DNA from 2 places in the Paraburkholderia sp. Ac-20336 genome. Region 1 is predicted to be linked to the other one. Evidence: predicted binding sites of a transcription regulator. Region 1 holds the regulator's gene; the other holds the start of a gene.
What was found. The regulator LexA, encoded in region 1, represses DNA repair genes until DNA is damaged. The targets are predictions, from matches to a motif close to ACTGTATNNNNATACAGT.

Region 1 (10,726 bases):
CGACGAGGAACAGCGCGAGAAACAGCAGCGCGATGCCGGTCAGCAGCCAGCGCACCGCCGGCGGCTCGCTGACCGGATCGGGCCGGCGCGGCACGCCGGGCGACGTGTTGAGTAACGTATCAGGCGAGGTGCCACGCGAGGTGTCAAGCGAGGTGTCAAGCGACGCACTGGCGCGGGCCCGCGCGGAATTTGCGCCCTGCGCTTCGCTGGCTCCGTTCGCGTGGTTGCTCGGGTTCGTAGAACGGCCGCTCATTGCGCACCTCCGCCGACTGCCGCGACCCGCGCTGCATGGCTCGTTGCTGTGCCAGTGGCGCCGCTCGCCGCGTTGCTCACGGCGCCGCCCGCCGGCCCCTGCGGCACGGGCCCCGCGCCGCCGCGGCTCGTGCGCCGCTGCAAATACCACTGCAACGTATTGATGAACAGCAGCATCAGGAACGACACGATCAGCATCACGACCGCGAGCGCGGTCGCGCCCGCGTAGTCGTACTGTTCGAGCTTCGTGATGATGAGCAGCGACGTGATCTCCGACTTCATCGGCACGTTGCCGGCGATGAAGATCACCGAGCCGTATTCGCCGAGCGCGCGCGCAAAGGCGAGCGCGAAGCCGGTCAGCAGCGCCGGCAACACGGCCGGCAGCACGACGCGGCGAAACGTGAGCCAGCGCGACGCGCCGAGGCAGGCGGCCGCCTCTTCCTGCTCGCGTTCGAACTCCTCCAGCACCGGCTGCACCGTGCGCACCACGAACGGCAGGCCGATGAACGTCAGCGCGACCAGCACGCCGGCCGGCGTGAACGCGATCCTGATGCCGAGCGGCACGAGAAACTGGCCGATCCAGCCGTTGCCCGCATACACGGCCGCGAGCGAAATGCCGGCCACCGAGGTCGGCAGCGCGAACGGCAGATCGACGACCGCATCGACGATGCGCTTGAACGGAAACGTGTAGCGCACCAGCACCCACGCGACGAGAAAGCCGAACGCCGCGTTGATGAGCGCGCCGCCGAGCGCCGAGAAGAACGTCAGCCGATACGACGCGAGCACGCGCGGCGAGGTGACCGCGCGCACGAACTGGTCCCAGTCGAGCGTCGAGGTCTTCAGAAAGGTCGATGCCAACGGAATCAGCACCACGAGGCTCAAATACGCCACCGTGATGCCGAGTGTCAGGCCGAAGCCGGGCAATGCGCTCGGCTTGCGAAAGGTCAACGTGGTCATGCTGGATACTCGTTCAGGGTTGATGCTCGCGCGGCGGATGGCCCGCGCGCCGCCGCGCCGCGCGTTGCCTTATGTCGTCTTATGCTGCCTGATGCGGCATTGCCGCCGCGCTCGTTTTCAGGCGCGGCGGCAACCGCTGTTACTGCGGCTGATAGATTGAATCGAACACGCCGCCGTCCGCGAAATGGGTCTTCTGCGCGTTAGCCCAGCCGCCGAACGAATCGTCCACCGTGTAGAGCTTCAGCTTCGGAAACCTCGCGGTCAGCTCGGCCGGCACCTTGTTCGAACGCGGACGATAGAAGTTGCGCGCGCCGATCTCCTGGCCCTCTTCGCTATAGAGGAAGTTCAGATAGGCCTCGGCGAGCTTGCGCGTGCCATGCCTGTCGACGACCTTGTCGACCACCGCGACCGGCGGCTCGGCAAGAATGCTCGCCGACGGCACGACGATCTCGAACTTGTCCGGGCCGAATTCCTTCAGCGACAGGAACGCCTCGTTTTCCCAGGCGATCAGCACGTCGCCGATCCCGCGCTGCACGAAGCTCGTGGTCGCGCCGCGCGCGCCCGAATCGAGCACGCCCGCGTTTTTATAGAGCTTGCCGACGAACGCCTTCGCCGTCTGCGCGTTGCCGCCCGCCAGGTGCTCGGCGTACGCCCACGCGGCGAGGTAGTTCCAGCGCGCGCCGCCCGAGGTTTTCGGATTCGGCGTGACGATCGACACGCCCGGCTTGACGAGATCGTCCCAGTCCTTGATGTGCTTCGGGTTGCCCTTGCGCACGAGGAACACGATCGTCGACGTGTAGGGCGAGGCATTGTCGGGCAGGCGCTTCTGCCAGTTTTTGTCGACGAGGCCCTTGTTCGCGAGCGCGTCGATGTCGTAAGCGAGCGCCAGTGTCACGACGTCGGCCTGCAGGCCGTCGAGCACCGAGCGCGCCTGTGCGCCCGAGCCGCCGTGCGACTGCCTGAAATTGACGGTCTCGCCGGTCTTCGCCTTCCATTCCTTGCCGAAGGCCTGATTGATGTCCTGGTACAGCTCGCGCGTCGGGTCGTAGGACACGTTGAGCAGCGTCGTGTCGGCATACGCCGCCCCGCTCGCGCCGAACATGCCGAGCGCGCCCACCGCGCCGACGGCCAATGCCGCGATGAATCGTTTCGTCCTGCCCGTAAGCCCCGTCTGCCGATGGTTCATGTCAACTTTTCTCCGCGTGATGATCCGCCTCGGCGAATCTGCTGTTGTTTTGCGTCGCGGTCACGTGCACATGAGCGCCAACCCGGAAGCCAGTCTATCGAAGCGCTTTCATCATTAAAAATAATGTTTCTTCATTTTTTAATACGCAAAAGTGGTAACGGCAGACGGGCGCGGCGCCGTAACGACCAAACAGCCGCGATGACGCCCCAAAGCGACGCCGGAACGTCCCCCGTTTCGAGAACTTAAAGTAAAGCTTGAAATGCGCCGAATACTGTATAAAAATACAGTCACCTGTTCATACATACAGTGGCCATGACAAAACTCACCGCACGACAGCAGCAGGTTTTCGATCTGATCCGCCGCGCGATCGAACGCACCGGCTTTCCGCCCACCCGCGCCGAAATCGCGGCCGAACTGGGTTTCAGCTCGGCCAATTCGGCGGAAGAACATCTGCGCGCGCTGGCCCGCAAGGGCGTGATCGAGCTCGCGGCCGGCGCCTCGCGCGGCATCCGCCTGCTGTCCGGGCAGGATGATGCGCCGCACCAGTTCACGCTGCCGCACGCGGGGCTCATGCAGTTGTCGCTGCCGCTCATCGGCCGGGTCGCGGCGGGTAGCCCGATCCTCGCGCAGGAACATATCTCGCAGCACTACGCATGCGACCCGGCGCTGTTCTCGAGCAAGCCCGACTACCTGCTGAAGGTGCGCGGCCTGTCGATGCGCGACGCGGGCATTCTCGACGGCGACCTGCTCGCGGTGCAAAAGCGCAGCGAAGCGAAGGACGGCCAGATCATCATTGCCCGGCTCGGAGACGACGTCACGGTCAAGCGCCTGAAGCGCCGCTCGAACGGCATTGAGTTGATCGCGGAAAACCCCGATTACGAAAACATCTTCGTGGCAACCGGCAGCGCGGATTTCGCGCTGGAAGGGATCGCCGTAGGGCTGATCCGCCCGAGCGAGTTCTGATTGGCTGGTACGTCCGTACCGCCAGGACCGCTCGCGCCGGTTTGTCCAACCCAAGCTGCATTTACCTCGCATCGCCTGGAGAGACTCATGGAACGTCTTGCCCGTCTGCTGCCTTTTCGCCAGTTCGGCCGTCTGCGCCATCTGCGCAAGCTCACGCCCTGCCCACTGATCGAAGCGCCCGCTGAGCACACGCCGTCGCTGTTCGACGAGCCCGCTGCAAGCTCCGGCTTGCCGTCGTCGTTGCCGGCATTCGCGCGCGTCTCGCTGAATTCGGGCTTGAATACGGCCGAGCCATCGCGGCGCGCGCCGGTGCGCGTCTATCATGGGCCATCGCGATTAATCATGGTCGGCACGATCGAGGCCGTATGCCGTATGATCGATCGCTGCATAGCCGACGAAGCCAATATGCACGGCGCGGTGTTCGAGTCCTGAGCAAATTCTGAGCGAGTCCTGAATAATTTGTGAATGAACGCGGAGCGTACTTCCTGTGTTCAGGTATTCGCGTGGTATTGGGATCGTTTCGTCCTCGCCGTGGTCCACGTTAGACCCAACCTGACGGGAGAGTCCGATCCGATGAGAGTTCAGAAACGCATCCAGGGCAGTGCCACCCGGCCACTACTTATCACGTTGATCGTGGTCATCGTGATTGCCGCGCTAGGGTTTATTTATGCGTCGCCGTATATCGCGGTGAACAATCTCAAACGCGCGGCCGATGCGCGAGACGTGCAAACCGTCAATTCGTACGTGGACTTTCCCGCGTTACGCGACAGCCTCAAGCTGCAGGTGGCCGACATGCTGACGCGCCGGCTCGAAGCGGACGCCGGTAACAAGATAGCCACGATTGGCGCGGTGATCGGCGTGACGTTGATCGGTCCGCTCGTCGATGCCTATGCGACACCAGACGGTGTCGCGGCCCTGCTGAACGGCATGCCGCCACGCGGCACCCCGGGCGAGCAGCCGGCGGCACCACCTGCCGCGGGCACGGAAGGCCAGCCGGCGCCACCCGCCGCAAACAACACCAATCAACCGAATGCGGCACCGCCCGCGCGGCAAAGCACGGCCGGTTATCGCAGCCTCAATGAATTCGTCATCACGTACCGGCGCGGCGAAGGCAATGCGAACTACTCGGCCATCTTCCGCCGCGAAGGTCTGATCACGTGGAAGCTCGCCGCGATCAATCTGAACGAGTGAATGGGAAGTTTGATCTGAATGGTCGAGTGGCCGGCTATCGTAGCCGGCCACTCGGCAGGATGCGACAAGCGTTTCGATACACCCGGCGCAGTTCGATACCGCATCGAGGTCTTTCAATGGCGCTCGCCGTCATTCAGACCTTCGTGCAAGCCCTCATTCAGACCGGCACGCAACGAGCCGCACGCGTCAACTCTCATGCACGATCGCGCCATGTCGAAATCCCGCGCGTGATCGTGCCTCATCTTGCATAAGCAAGCGTTGCTCAGGCAACGCTCATCGGTACATCACCGCGTCAGGCCGCGGCCTGCTGTTGCTCCTGCACCGACGAACACGCGACCAGAATGCTGCACGACACGCGATCGAGCAGCGGCGTATTACCCGCGCCCATCCACCAGCGCGACAAGCCGGTCCGGCAGCGATGACCGACCACCACGAGATCGACCTGCAACTCATTGGCGAGATTGGCGATCTCGTCGATCGGATGGCCGAACGCGAAATGCCCTTGTGCGTTCACGCCGCGCTCGGTCAGCCAGTTCACGCCCTCCTGCAGAATCTCGCGGGCGGTTTTTTCGAAGCTGCCACAGGCCACGTCGGTCAACAGGCCCGCGCTTTGCGCGATGCTGGAACGCATGTCGACCACCGACAGCAAATGCGTTTCCGCCTTCAGGTCCAACGCCAGATCGGCGCCGCAACGCAGGGCTTTACGGCCTTCGCGCGAGCCGTCGTAGCACAACAGGATTTTCTGGTAGCTCGCCATCATTTTCTCCCTTCGCGCGGAAAGCGCGGTCTGAGTCAATCATGGTGCGCCGCAATTCAGCTTGCAAGAGATGGAAAACGCTAAGTGCGTAGTCGCTACAGGTTAATGCAGGCCGCACGGACGTTGCGGCGGCATCGGCCCGGTTTTGCACGCAAATATGGCAGCGCAAAAAATATCGCGTGGCGACGCTCCGTTCAGCGTCGCCCCCGAGCATCGATTCCCCAGCACGATAGGTGCCTGAAGGATGTCCAACACGCGTCTACGCCCAACAGGGCTGCAGGCGTCTTCGCTCGACAATGCCCTAGAATGGACTGCTTTCGTAGCCGTTGCGGCCATCCGCGCGCACCGCGTCCATTGCCTGCCGTAGCGTGTTCTTCCGGAGCCTTCGTCGATCCATGCCTGCCGCCCCTATCGAATTCCATCAGGTCAGGAAAAGCTACGGCGAAAAAACGGTCGTCGATGGATTGTCGTTCCATGTCAATGCGGGCGAATGCTTCGGCCTGCTCGGCCCCAACGGCGCGGGCAAGACCACGACCTTGCGCATGCTGCTCGGCATCGCGTCGCCCGATGCCGGCGAAATCCGCCTGTGCGGCGAGCCGATTCCGGGCCGTGCGCGCGTGGCGCGGGCGCGCGTCGGCGTGGTGCCGCAGTTCGACAACCTCGATCCCGATTTCACGGTGCGCGAAAACCTGCTCGTGTTCGGCCGCTACTTTGGCTTGAGCGCCGCGCAATGCCGCGCGGCCGTGCCCGGACTGCTCGAATTCGCGCGGCTCGAAAGCAAGGCGGACGCACGCGTGAGCGAACTGTCGGGCGGCATGAAGCGGCGCCTCACGCTTGCGCGTGCGCTCATCAACGACCCCGACGTGCTGATCATGGACGAGCCGACCACCGGGCTCGATCCGCAGGCGCGGCATCTGATCTGGGAGCGGTTGCGCTCGCTGCTCGCGCGCGGCAAAACCATCCTGCTGACCACGCACTTCATGGAAGAAGCCGAGCGGCTATGTCATCGGCTCTGCGTGATCGAGGAAGGAAGCAAGATCGCCGAGGGCGCGCCGAGCGAGTTGATCGCCTCCGAGATCGGCTGCGACGTGATCGAGATCTACGGCGCCGACCCGTTTGCGTTGCGCGACGAACTCGCGCCGCTCGCCGAGCGAACCGAGATCAGCGGCGAAACCCTGTTCTGCTACGTGAACGACGCGCAGCCTGTGCATGCGCGGCTCAAGCAGCGCGCCGATCTGCGCTATCTGCATCGGCCGGCGAATCTCGAAGACGTGTTTTTGCGGCTCACGGGCCGCGAGATGCAGGATTGAGAACGCGCATCGAAACGAGGCGTCGAAACATGCCCGGCACGCGAGGCATAAGCGGCCGCGACGTCGCACAATAGATGCGGCAACCGGATAGAAACCGCAAACAAAGGACGCCGCCGAGAAGATCGCGCAAAGCAGGCACGGACCAGGCACAAGGCAGGCACCCGGCAAACCCCGGGCACGCGAGAACAACCCGAGACACCTCATGGACGCACGCACCTACGAAACCCACGGCGGCACGCCTTCGGCACAGGAACCGTTCGCCGCTTTCCCCGCCAACGCCGTGAACTGGATCGCGGTGTGGCGCCGCAACTATCTGGTCTGGAAGAAGCTCGCGCTTGCGTCGATGTTCGGCAATCTCGCCGACCCGATGATCTATCTGTTTGGGCTCGGCCTCGGACTCGGGCTGATGGTCGGGCACGTCGACGGCGTCTCGTACATCGCGTTTCTCGCGGCGGGCACGGTCGCTTCGAGCGTGATGATGTCGGCGAGTTTCGAGTCGATGTATTCGGGCTTTTCGCGCATGCACGTGCAGCGCACGTGGGAAGCGATCATGCACACGCCGCTCACGCTCGGTGATATCGTGCTCGGCGAGGTGATCTGGGCAGCCAGCAAGTCGATGCTGTCGGGCGCCGCGATCATGCTCGTGGCCGGCGTGCTCGGCTACGCGAGCTTTCCATCGATGTTGCTCGGCTTGCCGGTCATCGTGCTGGCCGGTCTCGCCTTCGCCAGCATCGCGATGATCGTGACGGCACTCGCGCCGTCGTACGACTTTTTCATGTTCTATCAGACGCTCGTGCTCACGCCGATGCTGCTGCTCTCGGGCGTGTTCTTTCCGACCTCGCAACTGCCTGCCGCCGCGCAGGCCGCGACCGGCGCGTTGCCGCTCGCGCATGCGGTCGAACTGATGCGCCCGGTCATGCTCGGGCGGCCGGTCGCTCACGCGCTGTGGCACGCGGGCGTGCTGGCCGCGTATGCGGTGGGTGGCTTCGTCGTAGCGGCGATTCTGTTTCGCCGCAGGATGATGAAGTAGGCCGAGTGCGGCAAGCCGCGGCCCCCACTCCGTGGAACCCTGCACGTCACGCCAGGCAAGAAACGTGAGCCACCCGTGCAAGGCATCGGGCACGCGCGATGCTGTCCGCGCGCGGGGTTGAACCGCAGCGCTCCCGCGCCTCAGTCTGGCTCCCGATCAATCCTCGTCATCGGTCCACGGAATATCGACGTCCGAGATAAACGCGACCGTCGCGAACGGTCCTCCCTCATGACGTCCGATCTTGCCGTCGGCGCGCTGCCACTCGACGCGGAACACCGTGCCCGGATCGTCGGCGATAAGCCGCACCGTGCGCACTTCGTCGGGATCGGTATCCTCGACCGGACCGTCGAGCGAAATCAGCAATGCCTGCGGCCACAAACCATCGGCGGGATCGTAGATCCTGTCGCCGTCGTGGATCAACGTGAAGGCTTCCACGCCGATGGTCGCCGACGCATCGACGATCATCTTGGCCAGCGCGCGCAACAACGCGGTTGCGCGTGCCGAGTTCGCCTGACGGATCGCCAGATCGCCGCGCGTCAGCGCCTGTTCGAGTTTGGGATTGGTTTTTTGCTGCGCCATTCGATGTCCTGGTCCTATTGCTCTGTTGTGAGCGAACGCCTCGTACCGATGAGGGTGCGCGCTTCTTGTCCGGGTCGATATCCGCCGTCGATGTGCATTGCAGCATCGCGGGCGGACGGCGTTACCGTGCTGCCTCTGCGTGGTTCTTCCGCGAACTTCCTGAGTTATCTCTGCGCCGTTTTTCGTGACCTTTTACGCAATGCATTGTCGAGGGATGCCGCTGTCCACCACAGTGTAGGCCGTGATTCGGCATCCTGGAGAACATTTGCCGTTGGGTGTCGCACATGGCCATGCGGCCATTGTGACAAAAAAGCCCGGCTTCTAGAATCGCTCTCAATGACAGGGCATGACACGCATGACGATCTCGTCAGCCTCCCGAGCCATTCAGCCCAACCCGCATCGGAGACATCCATGAGCCGCAACGAGGCGATCGAGCACGCAACCCGGTATTTCGAATCCGGCGCCTTTCTCGCCGACCTGAACCGCCGCGTCGGCTTTCGCACCGAGAGCGAGGAAAGCGGTCGCGACGCACTGCTGCGGTCCTATCTGAGCGACGAAATCGCACCCGAAGCCACACGCCTCGGGTTCCAGACGCGCATCGTCGATAACCCGGTGAACGGCTTCGGACCGTTCCTGATCGCGAACCGTCATGAAGGCGACGCTCTGCCGACCGTGCTGATCTACGGCCACGGCGACGTCGTGCGCGGCTACGACAGCCAGTGGCGCGCGCCGCTCACGCCGTGGGCCGTGACGGTCGAAGGCGAACGCTGGTTCGGCCGCGGCACCGCCGACAACAAAGGCCAGCACACGATCAACCTCGCCGCGCTCGCGAGCGTGCGCGAGGCGCGCGGCGGCAAGCTCGGCTTCAACGCGAAGCTGCTGATCGAGATGGGCGAGGAAACCGGCTCGCCGGGGCTCGATGCGATCTGCCGCGCGCAGCGCGACGAACTGGCCGCCGACGTGCTGATCGCCTCCGACGGCCCGCGTCTCGCCGCGCACCGCCCGACCGTGTTCCTCGGCTCGCGCGGCGCGGTCAATTTCAGGCTGTCGCTGAACCTGCGCGACGGCGCGCACCATTCGGGCAATTGGGGCGGCCTGCTGCGCAATCCGGCCACCGTGCTCGCGAGTGCGCTCGCGAGTCTCGTCGATACGCGCGGCGTGATCGCGGTCGCAGGCTTGCGTCCGCCGCCGATTCCCGAGGCCGTGCGCCGCGCGCTCGCCGACATCGCAGTGGGCGGCGGCCCCGGCGACCCGGCCATCGACGACAACTGGGGCGAGCCGGGTCTCACGGCGCCCGAGCGTGTGTTCGGCTGGAACAGCGTCGAGGTGCTCGCGTTCAAGGCCGGCAATCCCGAGAACCCGGTCAATGCGATTCCGCCGTCGGCGTTCGCGGTTTGCCAGCTGCGCTTCGTGGTCGGCACCGATTGGGAGAACCTCGGCCAGCATCTGCGCGCGCATCTCGACGCGCATGGTTTTCAGCTCGTCGAACTCGACGTCGAACGCGGCGCGCCGGCCACGCGCCTGAATCCGGACGACCCGTGGGTCGAATGGGCGATCGCGTCGCTCGAACGGACCACGGGCAAGAAAACCGCGGTGCTGCCGAACCTCGGCGGCACGTTGCCCAACGACGTATTCGCCGACACGCTCGGTCTGCCGACGATCTGGGTGCCGCATTCGTACCCGGCCTGCTCGCAGCATGCGCCGAACGAGCATCTGCTTAGCCCGGTCGTGCGCGAGGGATTGCGGATGATGGCGGGACTGTTCTGGGATCTCGGCGAGAATGCGCCGCATGGGGCGACGCGCGAACCGACGCATGAGTCGACGCATGAGCCTAGGAACGCAGCGGCAGATGCAGCGAGGGCCGCGGGCTGAAACAGCTTCACGGGCGTGTTCCGGCAGACCAGCCCGGCCCACCGGAACACGCAGCGCTCACCTCGCCCTCACCTCACGCTCAAGGCGCCGGGCTCGGCTGCAATTCATGCAGCTGGTCGATTTCCGCCAGCGCTTCCGCCGACAGCGTCACCTGCGCGCTCGCGATGTTTTCCTTCAACTGCTCGAGCGAGGTCGCGCCGACCAGGGTACTCGTCACGAACGGGCGGCTGTTGACGAACGCGAGCGCGAACTGCGCGGGCGACAGGCCGTGACGCTTCGCGAGTTCGACGTAGCGCGAGGTCGCCTGCATGGCCTGCGGCTTGCTGTAGCGCTGGAAACGTTCGAACTGCGTGATGCGCGCGCCGGCCGGACGCGCGCCGCCTTCGTACTTGCCCGACAGCCAGCCGAACGCGAGCGGCGAATACGCGAGCAGGCCGATGCCATCGCGATGCGCGAACTCGGACAGGCCCGCTTCGTAGGTACGGTTCACGAGGTTGTACGGATTCTGGACGCTGACGATGCGCGGCAGGCCGAACTTTTCGGCCGCGCGCAGGAATTGCGCGACGCCCCACGGCGTTTCGTTCGACACGCCGATGTGACGCACCTTGCCTTGCTTGACGAAGTCGGCG
Region 2 (10,726 bases), on a different contig from region 1:
CTTCGTCGAAACCGAGCAGACGCCCACCCCAGTAGCCGCCGAGCAGGCCGATGCCGTTATGCAGCACGACGCCGAGCATCACCACGAGACCGACCGAGGCAATGCTCTTCTGCGTGCCGCCGACCACCGCGCCGATGATCAGCACGATCGCGACCATCGAGACGAGCGGCAGAATCGGCTCGACCTTGCGCACGAGCTTGCCGAACAGATGGTTGATGACGAGACCGACGACGATCGGCAGCGCGACGATCTGCAGGATGCTCATCAGCATGCCTTGCACGTCGACGACGATCGACGCGTCGACGTAAAGACGCGTCAGCAGCGGTGTCGCGAACACGCCGACGAGCGTCGACAGCGCGCTGATCGTGACCGACAGCGCGACGTCGCCGCGCGCGAGATAGATCATCACGTTCGACGCGGTGCCGCTCGCGACGCTGCCGACCAGCACCATGCCGGCGGTCAGGTCGGGCGGCATGCGCAGCACCCGGGCGATGACCCACGCGGCGAGCGGCATCACGAGGTAGTGCAGCACGATGCCGGCGATCACGGGCGCGGGGCGCGTGAACACGCGCAGGAAGTCGGACGCCGACAGCGTGACGCCCATCGCCAGCATGATGATCGTGAGAAGCGTGGTGACGTGCGGCGCGACGCCGGCAAACGACGCTGGCGAGAAATACGCGGCGATCGAAACGAGCACGGCCCAGAGCGGGAACAGGCGGGTGACGCGGGCAAGCATGGCGGTGGGTCCTCAGGTTTTTTTATTGCGAGAAATCGGTGTGACGGGTCCGGCAGCCGGCATCGGCCGGGGAGTCGGCTACCGGCGGCGGGCGTTCCGTTTTTTTGCTGCGCCGGAGCGCGTGAAGCGGTGAGCGGTGACAGCAGGTGCGCGGCCACGGCATCGTCGACGCGCGGCTAACCCGGTGCGATCCGATGCACGGCGCGTGGCGAGCAGCCCATTCGAGCGGCAGGCCGCGTGGGCGAGGGTAGGCGCCCCAGCTACGCAATCCGGCGCAGGCCTTCGTGAGGCGCGCCTGCCTGTGTGCGGCTCGTGGCTCGCGACGCGCGAACGCGGGTAAGCGCGCGCGTGCCGAGGCGGCCATTTTACCGTTTGCAGGGAGTGCTTCAGGAGTGGGGGGTTCCGCTATTTCGCTCAGACCGGCCGCGCCGGCGGCGTGGCCGGTTCCGCCGGCAGCCGGCGCAGGCTCAGCCGGTGAAAGCGCAGCGTCATCAGCAGCGCGACGCTCGCGAGGCCGGCGGCAAGCCCCCACCACAAGCCGCGCGCGCCGAGGCCGCCGTGAAACGCGAGCAGATAGCCGGTCGGAAAGCCGATCACCCAGTAGCCGAACGCGGCGGCGATCATCGGGATGCGCGTGTCCTTCAGGCCGCGCAGACAGCCCGAGCCGACCGCCTGCATGCCGTCGACGATCTGGAAGATCGCCGCCACGCCGAGCAGCGAACTTGCGAGCGCGACGGTCGGCGCGTTGGCGGGGTCGTCGAGATGCAGATACAGGCCGACGATCCAGTGCGGCGCGGTGATCAGCACGAGGCCCGACATCGACATGAAGCCGACGCCGAGCGCCAGCGCGACGAAGCCCGCATGGCGCGCGGCGAGCGGCTGGCCGGCGCCGGCCCAGTAGCCGACCCGCACGTTGGCGGCCTGGCCGATCGACAGCGGCACCATGAACGCGACCGAGGCGACGTTCAGCGCGATCTGATGCGCAGCCAGCTGCGATTCGCCGAGCAGGCCGACCATCAGCCCCGTCGCGAGGAAGAGGGTCGATTCGACGCCGTAGGTGATCGCAACCGGCCAGCCGATGCCGAACAGCTCGCCCATCAGCGGCAACCTGGGCCGCGTCGCGACGACGAAATGCCGGAAGCGCGGCCGCAGATGCAGCAGCGCCATCAGCACGAGCGCGGTCAACCAGACGGTGATCGTGGTCGCGGCCGCCGAGCCGAGAAAGCCGAGCCGCGGCAGTCCGTAGGCGCCGTGGATCAGCCCGTAGTTCAGGAAGCCGTTCACGCCGACGCTCGCGATCGACACCCACAGCAGCCGCCGCGCCGCGCCGATCGCCGGCAGGAACGAGCGCATGAGCCCCACGCCGATCAGGCTCGCGGGCGCGCCCCAGCGCAGCACCGCCGCATATTCGCCGACGTTGTGCGCGAGCAGGCCCGGCTCGCCGAACGCGAGCAGGATCTGCGAGGCGAACGACAGCAGGATGAACGCCGGCACCGAGAGCAGCACCGACAGCACGAAACCGGTCCAGTAGATAGGCGGCACGCGGCCGTCATCCTGCGCGCCGCGCGCGTGCGCGACGCTGACGCTGACCGAGGTCAGCACGCCCTGCAGCAGCGTGACGACGACGAAAAACAGATTCGCGCCGAGGCCGCCGGCGGCGAGCGCGTCGGGGCCGAGCGAGCCGAGCAGGATCGTATCGGTGACGCTCATTGCCATCTGCGACAGTTGGGCAATGGCGAGCGGCGCGGCGAGCCGCGCGGTGTCGGCCGCGTGGCGGGATAGGGTCGGCGGCCGGGAGGCCGCGCGGGCGAAGCCGGATTGGGTCATGAAAAGCGGGTCATGAAATGCCTGGCGGCGAAAAGTGGCGACAGCGAGGCGCGGGCAAAAGCGGCGGCGCGGGTCGGGAACGGCGCGCCGGGCGGCCCAGTGGCGCGACGAACGGGGGAACAATCCGTAGCGCGGCGGCCGGCGGCGCGGTTCGTTGCGCGGGCTGTCGCTTACGCTTACCTGTCGAAACCCACAGCTTATTGCCTCGTCCGGCCAATGTCGATGGTGGATGCACGGTTCCAGTGCGTGCCGTCCGGTGAATTTCCGGACTGCGACGGTGGGGCCGGATGTGCGGCGGCGGGGGCCGCGGATGCATTGCCTAAGCGGACCGTGGCAGCGGCCCCGGCCCCGCGCCACGGGCTTTGAGCCGCGGCAAGCGGCTTCGGCTCCGCGTCAGCCCTCGTGAACCGCAATGCGCGTATCGCCGAGCAGCACGACCTGGCCCGCGCGGATCTTGCACGTTTTACGCGTTTCGACCTGACCGTCGACGGTCACGGCACCTTCCGCGACCATCATTTTCGCGGAGCCGCCGCTGTCCGCGAGGCCCGTTATCTTCAGGAGATTGTGCAGTTCGACGTACTCGCCGGTGAGCGTGAAATTGAGGTTAGGCATGACGTTTGCGCCTTTGCGGGGCTGCGGGTTGGCGGTCGGGGTTCGCATCATAAAGCACAACGCGGGCGCGAGCGGAAACCGGCGGCCGCCAGCAGAGCACCAGGCGGCCGTCGGCGGGTGAGACGGGCGCCGGTCTCCCCGCAAGCAATTGAAAGCAGATGTTATGCAGATGTCGGAAAGTGAAACGTTCCGTAACGCTAGTCGTACCGGATGGATTTCACTCCTAAAGTGCAACTCAGCAGTGAAGCCCACTGGATTCCGGATACGCATCTGATGGCAACCGGTCCGGCGACGCCCAGGACCGGGCGCGGCACGCGAGGCATCCTGCATACCCCGCCATCGTGACGTCAGATCGTCCGCCCGTGTCACGACCACTTTAGAGAGGATTTAGCCATGACCCAGATTCGTTCGCTCCTGATCGGTACCGCCCTTACCGCTTTTGCCGCGACGGCCGCCGTTGCACAGACCGCACAGCCGGCCACCGGCATCGGCGGTCAGGCGCAGATCCAGACGCAAGGCACCGTTGGCGTTGCTCCGCCGGCCCCGTCCGTCCCTGTTGCCCAGGGCGCGCTGCCGACTCCGGATGCGCCCGCCGCCCAGGGCGTCGAGCCGGCCCCGCCGCCGACCCGTCTGACGGCGCCGGGCTCGCCCGACCCGCTCGTGCAGAAGCGTGAAGCCGATGCGAAGGCCAACGCGGAATATCGCGCGTCGAAGAAGACGTCGAAGGCGGAAATGAAGGCGCAGCAGAAGGCCGCGAAGACACAGTACAAGGAGCAGGTGCGCGACGCGAAGATCAACCAGAAGGCCGACAAGCAGACCGCCAACAACGCGATGAAGATGAACATGGAAGGGCAGGCGGGCGAGCAGGCCGAGGGTGCCGACGTCAAGCATTAAGCCGCCGGCATCAGGCCCCGATGCCGGGGCGCGCGAGCGGCGTGGAAACACGCGGGCGCGTGCTCCGGCGCGGATTTTTCACAGGGAACTTCCCGACAGCGTAAGCTCTGACGGCAACCGGCAACCGGCAACCGGCAACCGGCAACCGGCAACCGGCAACCGGCAACCGGCAACCGGCAACCGGCAACCGGCAACCGGCAACCGGCAACCGGCAACCGGCAACCGGCAACCGGCAACCGGCAACCGGCAACCGGCAACCGGCAACCGGCAACCGGCAACCGGCAACCGGCAACCGGCAAGCCGCGCGCCGGTTGCGGCACACCCAGACCCGGCAAAAAAGGGCGCTTGTCGCGAGCAGTTGTATGGATATACAGTATGCGTCGCCATCCTGAATCCATCCAACGCACGAACCGCTCAGTGTCCACCGTCGCCGAATCCGCTCCGCCGTTCGATACCGCCGCTTGGCTCGCGAAGCTCAACGACGCGCAGCGCGAAGCCGTCGAATACGGGGCCGACACGCCGAACGCGCCACCCGGCGCATTGCTCGTGATCGCGGGCGCCGGCTCGGGCAAGACCAACACGCTTGCGCATCGCGTCGCCAATCTGGTGCTGAAGGGCGCCGATCCGCACCGCATCCTGCTGCTGACCTTTTCGCGCCGCGCGGCGCTCGAGATGACGCGCCGCGTCACGCGCATCACGGCTGCGGCGGCCAGCACGAGCGGCGTGGGCGCCGCGCTCGCGCAAGGGCTCACGTGGTCGGGCACGTTTCACAGCGTCGGCGCGCGGTTCCTGCGCGAATACGCCGATCTGATCGGCCTCTCGCCCGCCTTCACGATCAACGATCGCGAAGATTCCGCCGACCTGATGAACCTCGTGCGCCATGAACTGGGGCTGTCCGCGAAAGAGCGGCGCTTCCCGGCCAAGGGCACGTGTTTCGCGATCTATTCGCGCGCCGTGAATACCGGCGCCTCGCTCGGCCAGGTGCTCGAGAGCGCGTTTCCGTGGTGCCGCGAATGGGAGGACGATCTGCGCCGGCTGTTTGCCGCCTACGTCGACGCGAAGCAGAAGCAGAGCGTGCTCGATTATGACGATCTGCTGCTCTACTGGTCGCACATCGCCGCCGAGCCGGCCATCGCCGCCGATCTGTCGGCGCGTTTCGATCACGTGTTTGTCGACGAATATCAGGACACCAACCGCCTGCAGGCGTCGATCCTGCTCGCGCTGAAACCCGACGGCCGCGGCCTCACGGTGGTCGGCGACGACGCGCAATCGATCTACTCGTTTCGCGGCGCGACCGTGCGCAACATCCTCGATTTTCCGCAGCAGTTCGACCCGCCCGCGCGCCAGGTCACGCTGGAGCGCAACTACCGCTCGACCGCGCCGATTCTCGCCGCCTCGAACGCGGTGATCGAACTCGCGAGCGAGCGCTACACGAAAAATCTCTGGACCGACAAGGCATCGGCGCAGCGTCCGCGCCTCGTCACGGTTGCCGACGAAGCCGCGCAGGCACGCTACGTCGTCGAACAGGTGCTGGAGGCGCGCGAGCAGGGCGTCAAGCTCAAGTCGCAGGCGGTGCTGTTTCGCGCGGCGCATCACAGCGCCGCGCTCGAGATCGAGCTGACCCGCCGCAATATTCCGTTCGTCAAATTCGGCGGGCTCAAATTTCTCGACTCGGTGCATGTGAAGGACGTGCTCGCGGTGCTGCGCTGGGCCGAGAATCCGCGTGACCGCGTGGCCGGTTTTCGGGTCGTGCAACTGCTGCCGGGCGTGGGGCCAGCGACCGCGGCGAAGCTGCTCGACGACATCGCGGCGCGCGTTGGCACCGGCATGAGCATAGGCGAGGGTGATCCGGCCGCGCCGGCCGGCGGCGCGCTCGCTGCGCTGGCCGGGTTCAGCGCGCCGGCGCGGGCGCAGGAGGACTGGCATCCGTTCGTCAAGCTGATGTCGAGCGTGTATGGGCGGCAGACGCCGTGGCCCGCCGAATTCGAAATGGTGCGGCGCTGGTACGAGCCGCATCTCGAACGCAATCACGAAGATGCCGCGATCCGTCATGCGGACGTCTTGCAGATGGAGAGCATCGCCGGCACGTATCCGTCGCGCGAGCGCTTTCTGACCGAGCTGACGCTCGATCCGCCCGACGCGACCAGTGACGAATCCGGCGTGCCGCTGCTGGACGAGGACTACCTGATCCTGTCGACGATCCATTCGGCGAAGGGGCAGGAGTGGCGCAACGTGTTCGTGCTGAACGGCGTCGACGGCTGCATTCCGTCCGATCTCGGTACCGGCAGCGACGAGGATATCGACGAGGAGCGGCGCCTGCTCTACGTGGCGATGACGCGCGCGAAGGAGGACCTGCACATCGTCGTGCCGCAGCGCTTTTACGTGCATAACCAGACCCATCTCGGCGACCGCCACGTGTGGGCATCGCGCACGCGCTTCATCGCCACGCCGATGCTGCCGCTGTTCGACGCCTATGCGTGGCCGCGCGTGCCGGTCGCGCGCGCGCCGAGTGCGGCGGGGCTCGCCGCCGCTGCGCAGGCGAAGATCGAGATTGCGGCGAAACTCAGGAAGATGTGGGATTGAGTGCGGCGCGCCGGGAGCAAGGCACGGCGCCTCGGAGCGGGATGAACGAATTCGGCGATGACGCCATTGTGCGTGTGTCTCGCAGTGCTGCTGCTGCTGCTGCTGCTGCTGCGCCGCGACGGCGGATGGCCACCGTTGCCCGGTCTTGCCGCCGCGCGGCGCGAACCCCGCGCGCTGCCTAGCGCGACTGCCGCTGCTGTTGCTGCTGCGCCACCGGGCGCGGCGGCACGAAGAAATTGCGCAGCCACGCGGCGAGCCGCGAGAACACGTCGTCCGGTTCCTCGACGAAAATCTCGGGCTTGAGCAGGCGCAGGTATTCCATGATCTGCTGCGCTTCCTGCTTCTGGAACGTGCCGTGCGCAAGGCCGAGGCGCAGGAGCCCGCGCAGCTCGCCGAGTTTTTCGCGCGCGGTGCTGCCCGTGCTCGTCTCGCACGCGACCTTCGCCTCGTAGACGCGCTGACGCAGCGATTCGACGAGCCGCCAGGCCGGCGTTTGCATTACCTCTTCGAGCGCCTGGATGTCCTGTGCCGCGCTCCTGATCTGCGCGGCGAGCGGATCGACGAGCGTCGCGTCGCCTTCCGCTTCCTTGACGATCGCGGCCGCCCAGTCGCGGCATTGCTTCGCCAGTTCCTCGGGCGTCCATTCCGAGCGCGCGGCGAAGCCGAAGCCGAACTCGCCCGCCTGGCGCATCAGAATCGCGACGACGTCGGGAAACTCCTTGTCGAGCGTGCGCTTGGCCCACGCGTATTGGCCGCCCTGGAGCATCCGCTGCACCGCGTGTTCGGTTAGCGGCACCATGTTGTCGAGCAGCTTCGCGCGCAAAAAGTCCTCGAACGACGGCGTCGCGAACTGCGGATCGAGTTTCAGCGAGACCCGCAGAAACGCCTCGAAGTCTTTGCGCAGCGACGTGACGGTCTCGTCCTTGAGCTTGAGGGTGATTTGACCCATGTGTTATCCCGTTTTCGTGCCGCGCGGTGCGCGTCGCGCCGCCGGCCGCACGCGGACCGAGGGCGATGCGACGCCGGCTGCCGGCGCGGCTGTTCCAGCCTGTTGCCGCGTCATCAGCGGGACGAATCCCGATGAGCGGACCTCGACTGCTTATCGGCGGAGTTGAGGGAAACTTGAGGGCGTGAGGGCGTGAGGGCGTGAGGGCGTGAGAGACGGCCCGGCGCGAACGCGGTACGGAGCCATCGCGCGGCCAGGATCAGCCGCGCGGTCGGGCCCGGAACGCGCTTACTTCAGCACGACGCACTGCCAGAGGAAGAACACGGCCAGCCCGACCGCGATGGTCAGCAGCGGCCGGCGCGTCGTCGCGCTGGCGACGACGGCCGCCAGCGCCCCGACCAGCTGCGGATTGCGCCAGCTCAGCTCGGCATGGTTGCCGTGCGGCGAAACGGCCATCGGCACGATGATCGCGGTCAGCACGGTAACGGGCACGAAGCTGAGCGCGGTGCGCAGCAGCGGCGGGAATACGAGCCGGTCGCCGAGCACGAACACGGCGGCGCGGATCACCCACGTGATGGCGGCCATGCCGGCGATCAGAAGGACGTAGTTCATCGCGTGGCCTCCGCAGCGGTGCGCGAGCCGCGCAGGCTCAGGCGCGAACTCGACAGCAGCACGCCGACTGCAACGCCGGCGAAGACCGCGCCGAGCAGGCCGAGCTTGTACGGCCATGCCTGCCAGAAAAACGCCAGCGTGCCCGCCGTCGCGGCTGCCGCGATAAAGCGCAGTGCGACCAGTTGCGGCACGACGATCGCGATGAACGTCGCGACCATCGCGAAATCGAGTCCGAGCGCTTGCAGGCCCGGGAAGGCCGCGCCGAACAGCAGGCCGACGACGGTCCACAACTGCCAGTTCAGATACATCGCCGCGCCGGCACCGAAGAAATAATACGGACCGACCGTGCCCGGTTCGCGATGCCGGTAGTGCTCCCACGCGACCGCGAAGACTTCGTCGGTGAGCAGCGCGCCGAGCGCCCAGCGCCAGCGTTTGGGCAGATGCGCGACATGCGGTGCAAGCGTCGCGCTATACAGCACGTGACGCAGATTGACGACGAGCGTGGTTGCCCAGATCACGGCGAAACTCGCGTGTCCGGCGATCAGGCCGAGCGCGATGAACTGCGCGGAGCCGGCGAATACGATCAGCGACATCAACTGGCCGTGCCACAGATGCAGCGGGCCGGATGCGACGAGCGTGCCGAAAATGACGCCGAACGGCGCCGCGCCGACCAGCATCGGAATGATGTCGCGCGCGCCGGCGCTGAATTCTTTGAGATGGCCTGGGCGAACGGGCTGGCCTTGGGGGGAATCGGTCAATCTGGCCTCCTTGATTGCGGAAGCATAGCGGGGAGCGGTGCGGTGGGCTTGTACGTTCTTGCTGCGGGGTCGTCGTTCGGGTTGTCCGTTCGGGGTGCTGTTCCCGTTGCGGGCGGGTGAGGGGATGGGCCAAGCAGGCCGATGGAGGCGCGGCAGGCCACCGCTTCGCGCCTGATTTTCCCTGCTCGAAGATTCGGCTATTAGCCATCTAGCCGGAAACGACGGGATCGACTTCGGCGCTGTTCGCCGGGCCGGTGCGGCTGTTTGCGCTACGGTCAGCGCGTGGGCTGCCCGGACGCCCCGCCCCGCGTGCTCAGGCCCCGCGCGCGGTTCCCTGCCACTGGCCGGGCGGCACGCCGAACATGCGGCGGAAGTGGCGCGTGAAATGACTCTGGTCGGTGAAGCCGCTCGCGGCGGCGACGTCCGTTACCGGGATGCCCGCGCGCAGCGGCGCGAGCGAGCGCTGCAGGCGCACCTGATTGCGCCACGCGTGCGGCGGCAAGCCGGTCGTTCGCGTGAAGAGGCGCGCCGCGTGAAACGGCGACAGCCCCGTCGCCTTCGCCACTTCCGCGAGCGGCACGGACTCGAGCAGGTCGCCGGCGAGGCGCTCCTGCATGAGCGCGACGCGCACGTCGTCGGTGGCGAGGCGCGCCGGCTCCGGCCGTGTCTGCGCATAGCGGACCAGCAGCGTGGACAGCGCGTCGAGCATCGCGGCCTCGGCGGCGAGTTCGTCGTCGCCCGCTTCGAGCAGGCGATGCGCGCACGCGAGCCGCATCGCGAGATCGGGATCGCGGATCACGCCGGGCGCGAACCACGGCAAGGCCTGCGGTTTGCCGCCGACTTCCGCGGCGAGATCGTGCATGAACTCGACCGGCGCATAGATCACGCGATACCGCCAGCCGGCCTCGACTGCCTTCGATCCCGTATGCAGTTCGCCCGGGTTGATGATGGGCACGCTGCCGGCCTCGGCAACATAATGCTCGCCGCGATACCGGTAGCATTCCGCGCCCGCGACGATCACCGGGATCGTGTACGCATCGTGCCAATGCGGCGCGAATTCGTGATCGCGATATTCGGCCGTGAGCAGGTCCGCGCCGGGCAGAAGCGGCGTGCGCCAGTAGCGGGCGGAATCGCGGAAGCGGTGGGTGGTGGTCATGACGAAAGTCCGGCTGGGCCGATCAGTGTAGCGCGTCGTGGGCATGTGCGGCGGCGGGCGCCGCTCGGGAGGGACATCACGCGGAGCGTGTCGGACGGCGAGGCAATATCGGGCGGCGGCACGCGCGATACGTCGCGGCAAGCCTTGCCGGGACGCACGCGCGCTGAGGTGTTGACCGTGGCCCTGCCACGCCTGTCGCCTGTCATTTGACGGGAATCGTGGTGCCGTTCGGCATCGGTACGGCACTGACGCTGTTTTTCGCGCTGCCGCTGACCACGCGATCGCTATAGGTCAGATAGACGAGCGCGTTGCGCTTCGTGTCGACCACGCGCACGACGTGCAGCGACTTGAAGATCAACGACATGCTCACCGAAAACACATCGTCCTTCTGCTTCACGGGACCGGTGAAATGCAGCGGCCCGACCTGGCGGCAGGCGATCGACGCCTCGGTCGGATCTTCGGCGAGACCGAGCGTGCCCTTGACGCCGCCCGTGCGCGCCCGCGACACATAGCAGGTAACGCCTTGCACGACGGGATCGTCGTAAGCCTCGACGACCACGCGGTCCGAACCGGTGATACGGAAATTCGTATTGACGCTGGCG

Region 2: a site for LexA is predicted at 4,427-4,444, ahead of GXB81_RS22425 (ATP-dependent helicase). Genes of this name have one in related genera too.

What each region holds. Positions count from the first base shown of each region.
Region 1 is NZ_JAAGPS010000062.1:17,968-28,693, forward strand. It holds gene cysW (sulfate ABC transporter permease subunit CysW) at 1-253, opposite strand, end outside; gene cysT (sulfate ABC transporter permease subunit CysT) at 250-1,209, opposite strand; gene GXB81_RS18370 (sulfate ABC transporter substrate-binding protein) at 1,349-2,395, opposite strand; gene lexA (transcriptional repressor LexA) at 2,708-3,358, shown strand; gene GXB81_RS18380 (hypothetical protein) at 3,446-3,790, shown strand; gene GXB81_RS18385 (DUF2939 domain-containing protein) at 3,932-4,549, shown strand; gene GXB81_RS31785 (hypothetical protein) at 4,666-4,800, shown strand; gene GXB81_RS18390 (universal stress protein) at 4,842-5,306, opposite strand; gene nodI (nodulation factor ABC transporter ATP-binding protein NodI) at 5,702-6,616, shown strand; gene GXB81_RS18400 (ABC transporter permease) at 6,819-7,646, shown strand; gene GXB81_RS18405 (hypothetical protein) at 7,803-8,225, opposite strand; gene GXB81_RS18410 (M20 family metallopeptidase) at 8,637-10,097, shown strand; gene GXB81_RS18415 (NADP(H)-dependent aldo-keto reductase) at 10,177-10,726, opposite strand, start outside.
Region 2 is NZ_JAAGPS010000094.1:12,335-23,060, reverse strand. It holds gene GXB81_RS22445 (bile acid:sodium symporter family protein) at 1-736, opposite strand, end outside; gene GXB81_RS22440 (MATE family efflux transporter) at 1,151-2,563, opposite strand; gene GXB81_RS22435 (RNA-binding S4 domain-containing protein) at 2,957-3,175, opposite strand; gene GXB81_RS22430 (hypothetical protein) at 3,569-4,069, shown strand; gene GXB81_RS22425 (ATP-dependent helicase) at 4,487-6,652, shown strand; gene GXB81_RS22420 (DUF4088 family protein) at 6,831-7,601, opposite strand; gene GXB81_RS22415 (AzlD domain-containing protein) at 7,887-8,210, opposite strand; gene GXB81_RS22410 (AzlC family ABC transporter permease) at 8,207-8,968, opposite strand; gene GXB81_RS22405 (AraC family transcriptional regulator) at 9,282-10,124, opposite strand; gene GXB81_RS22400 (CreA family protein) at 10,327-10,726, opposite strand, start outside.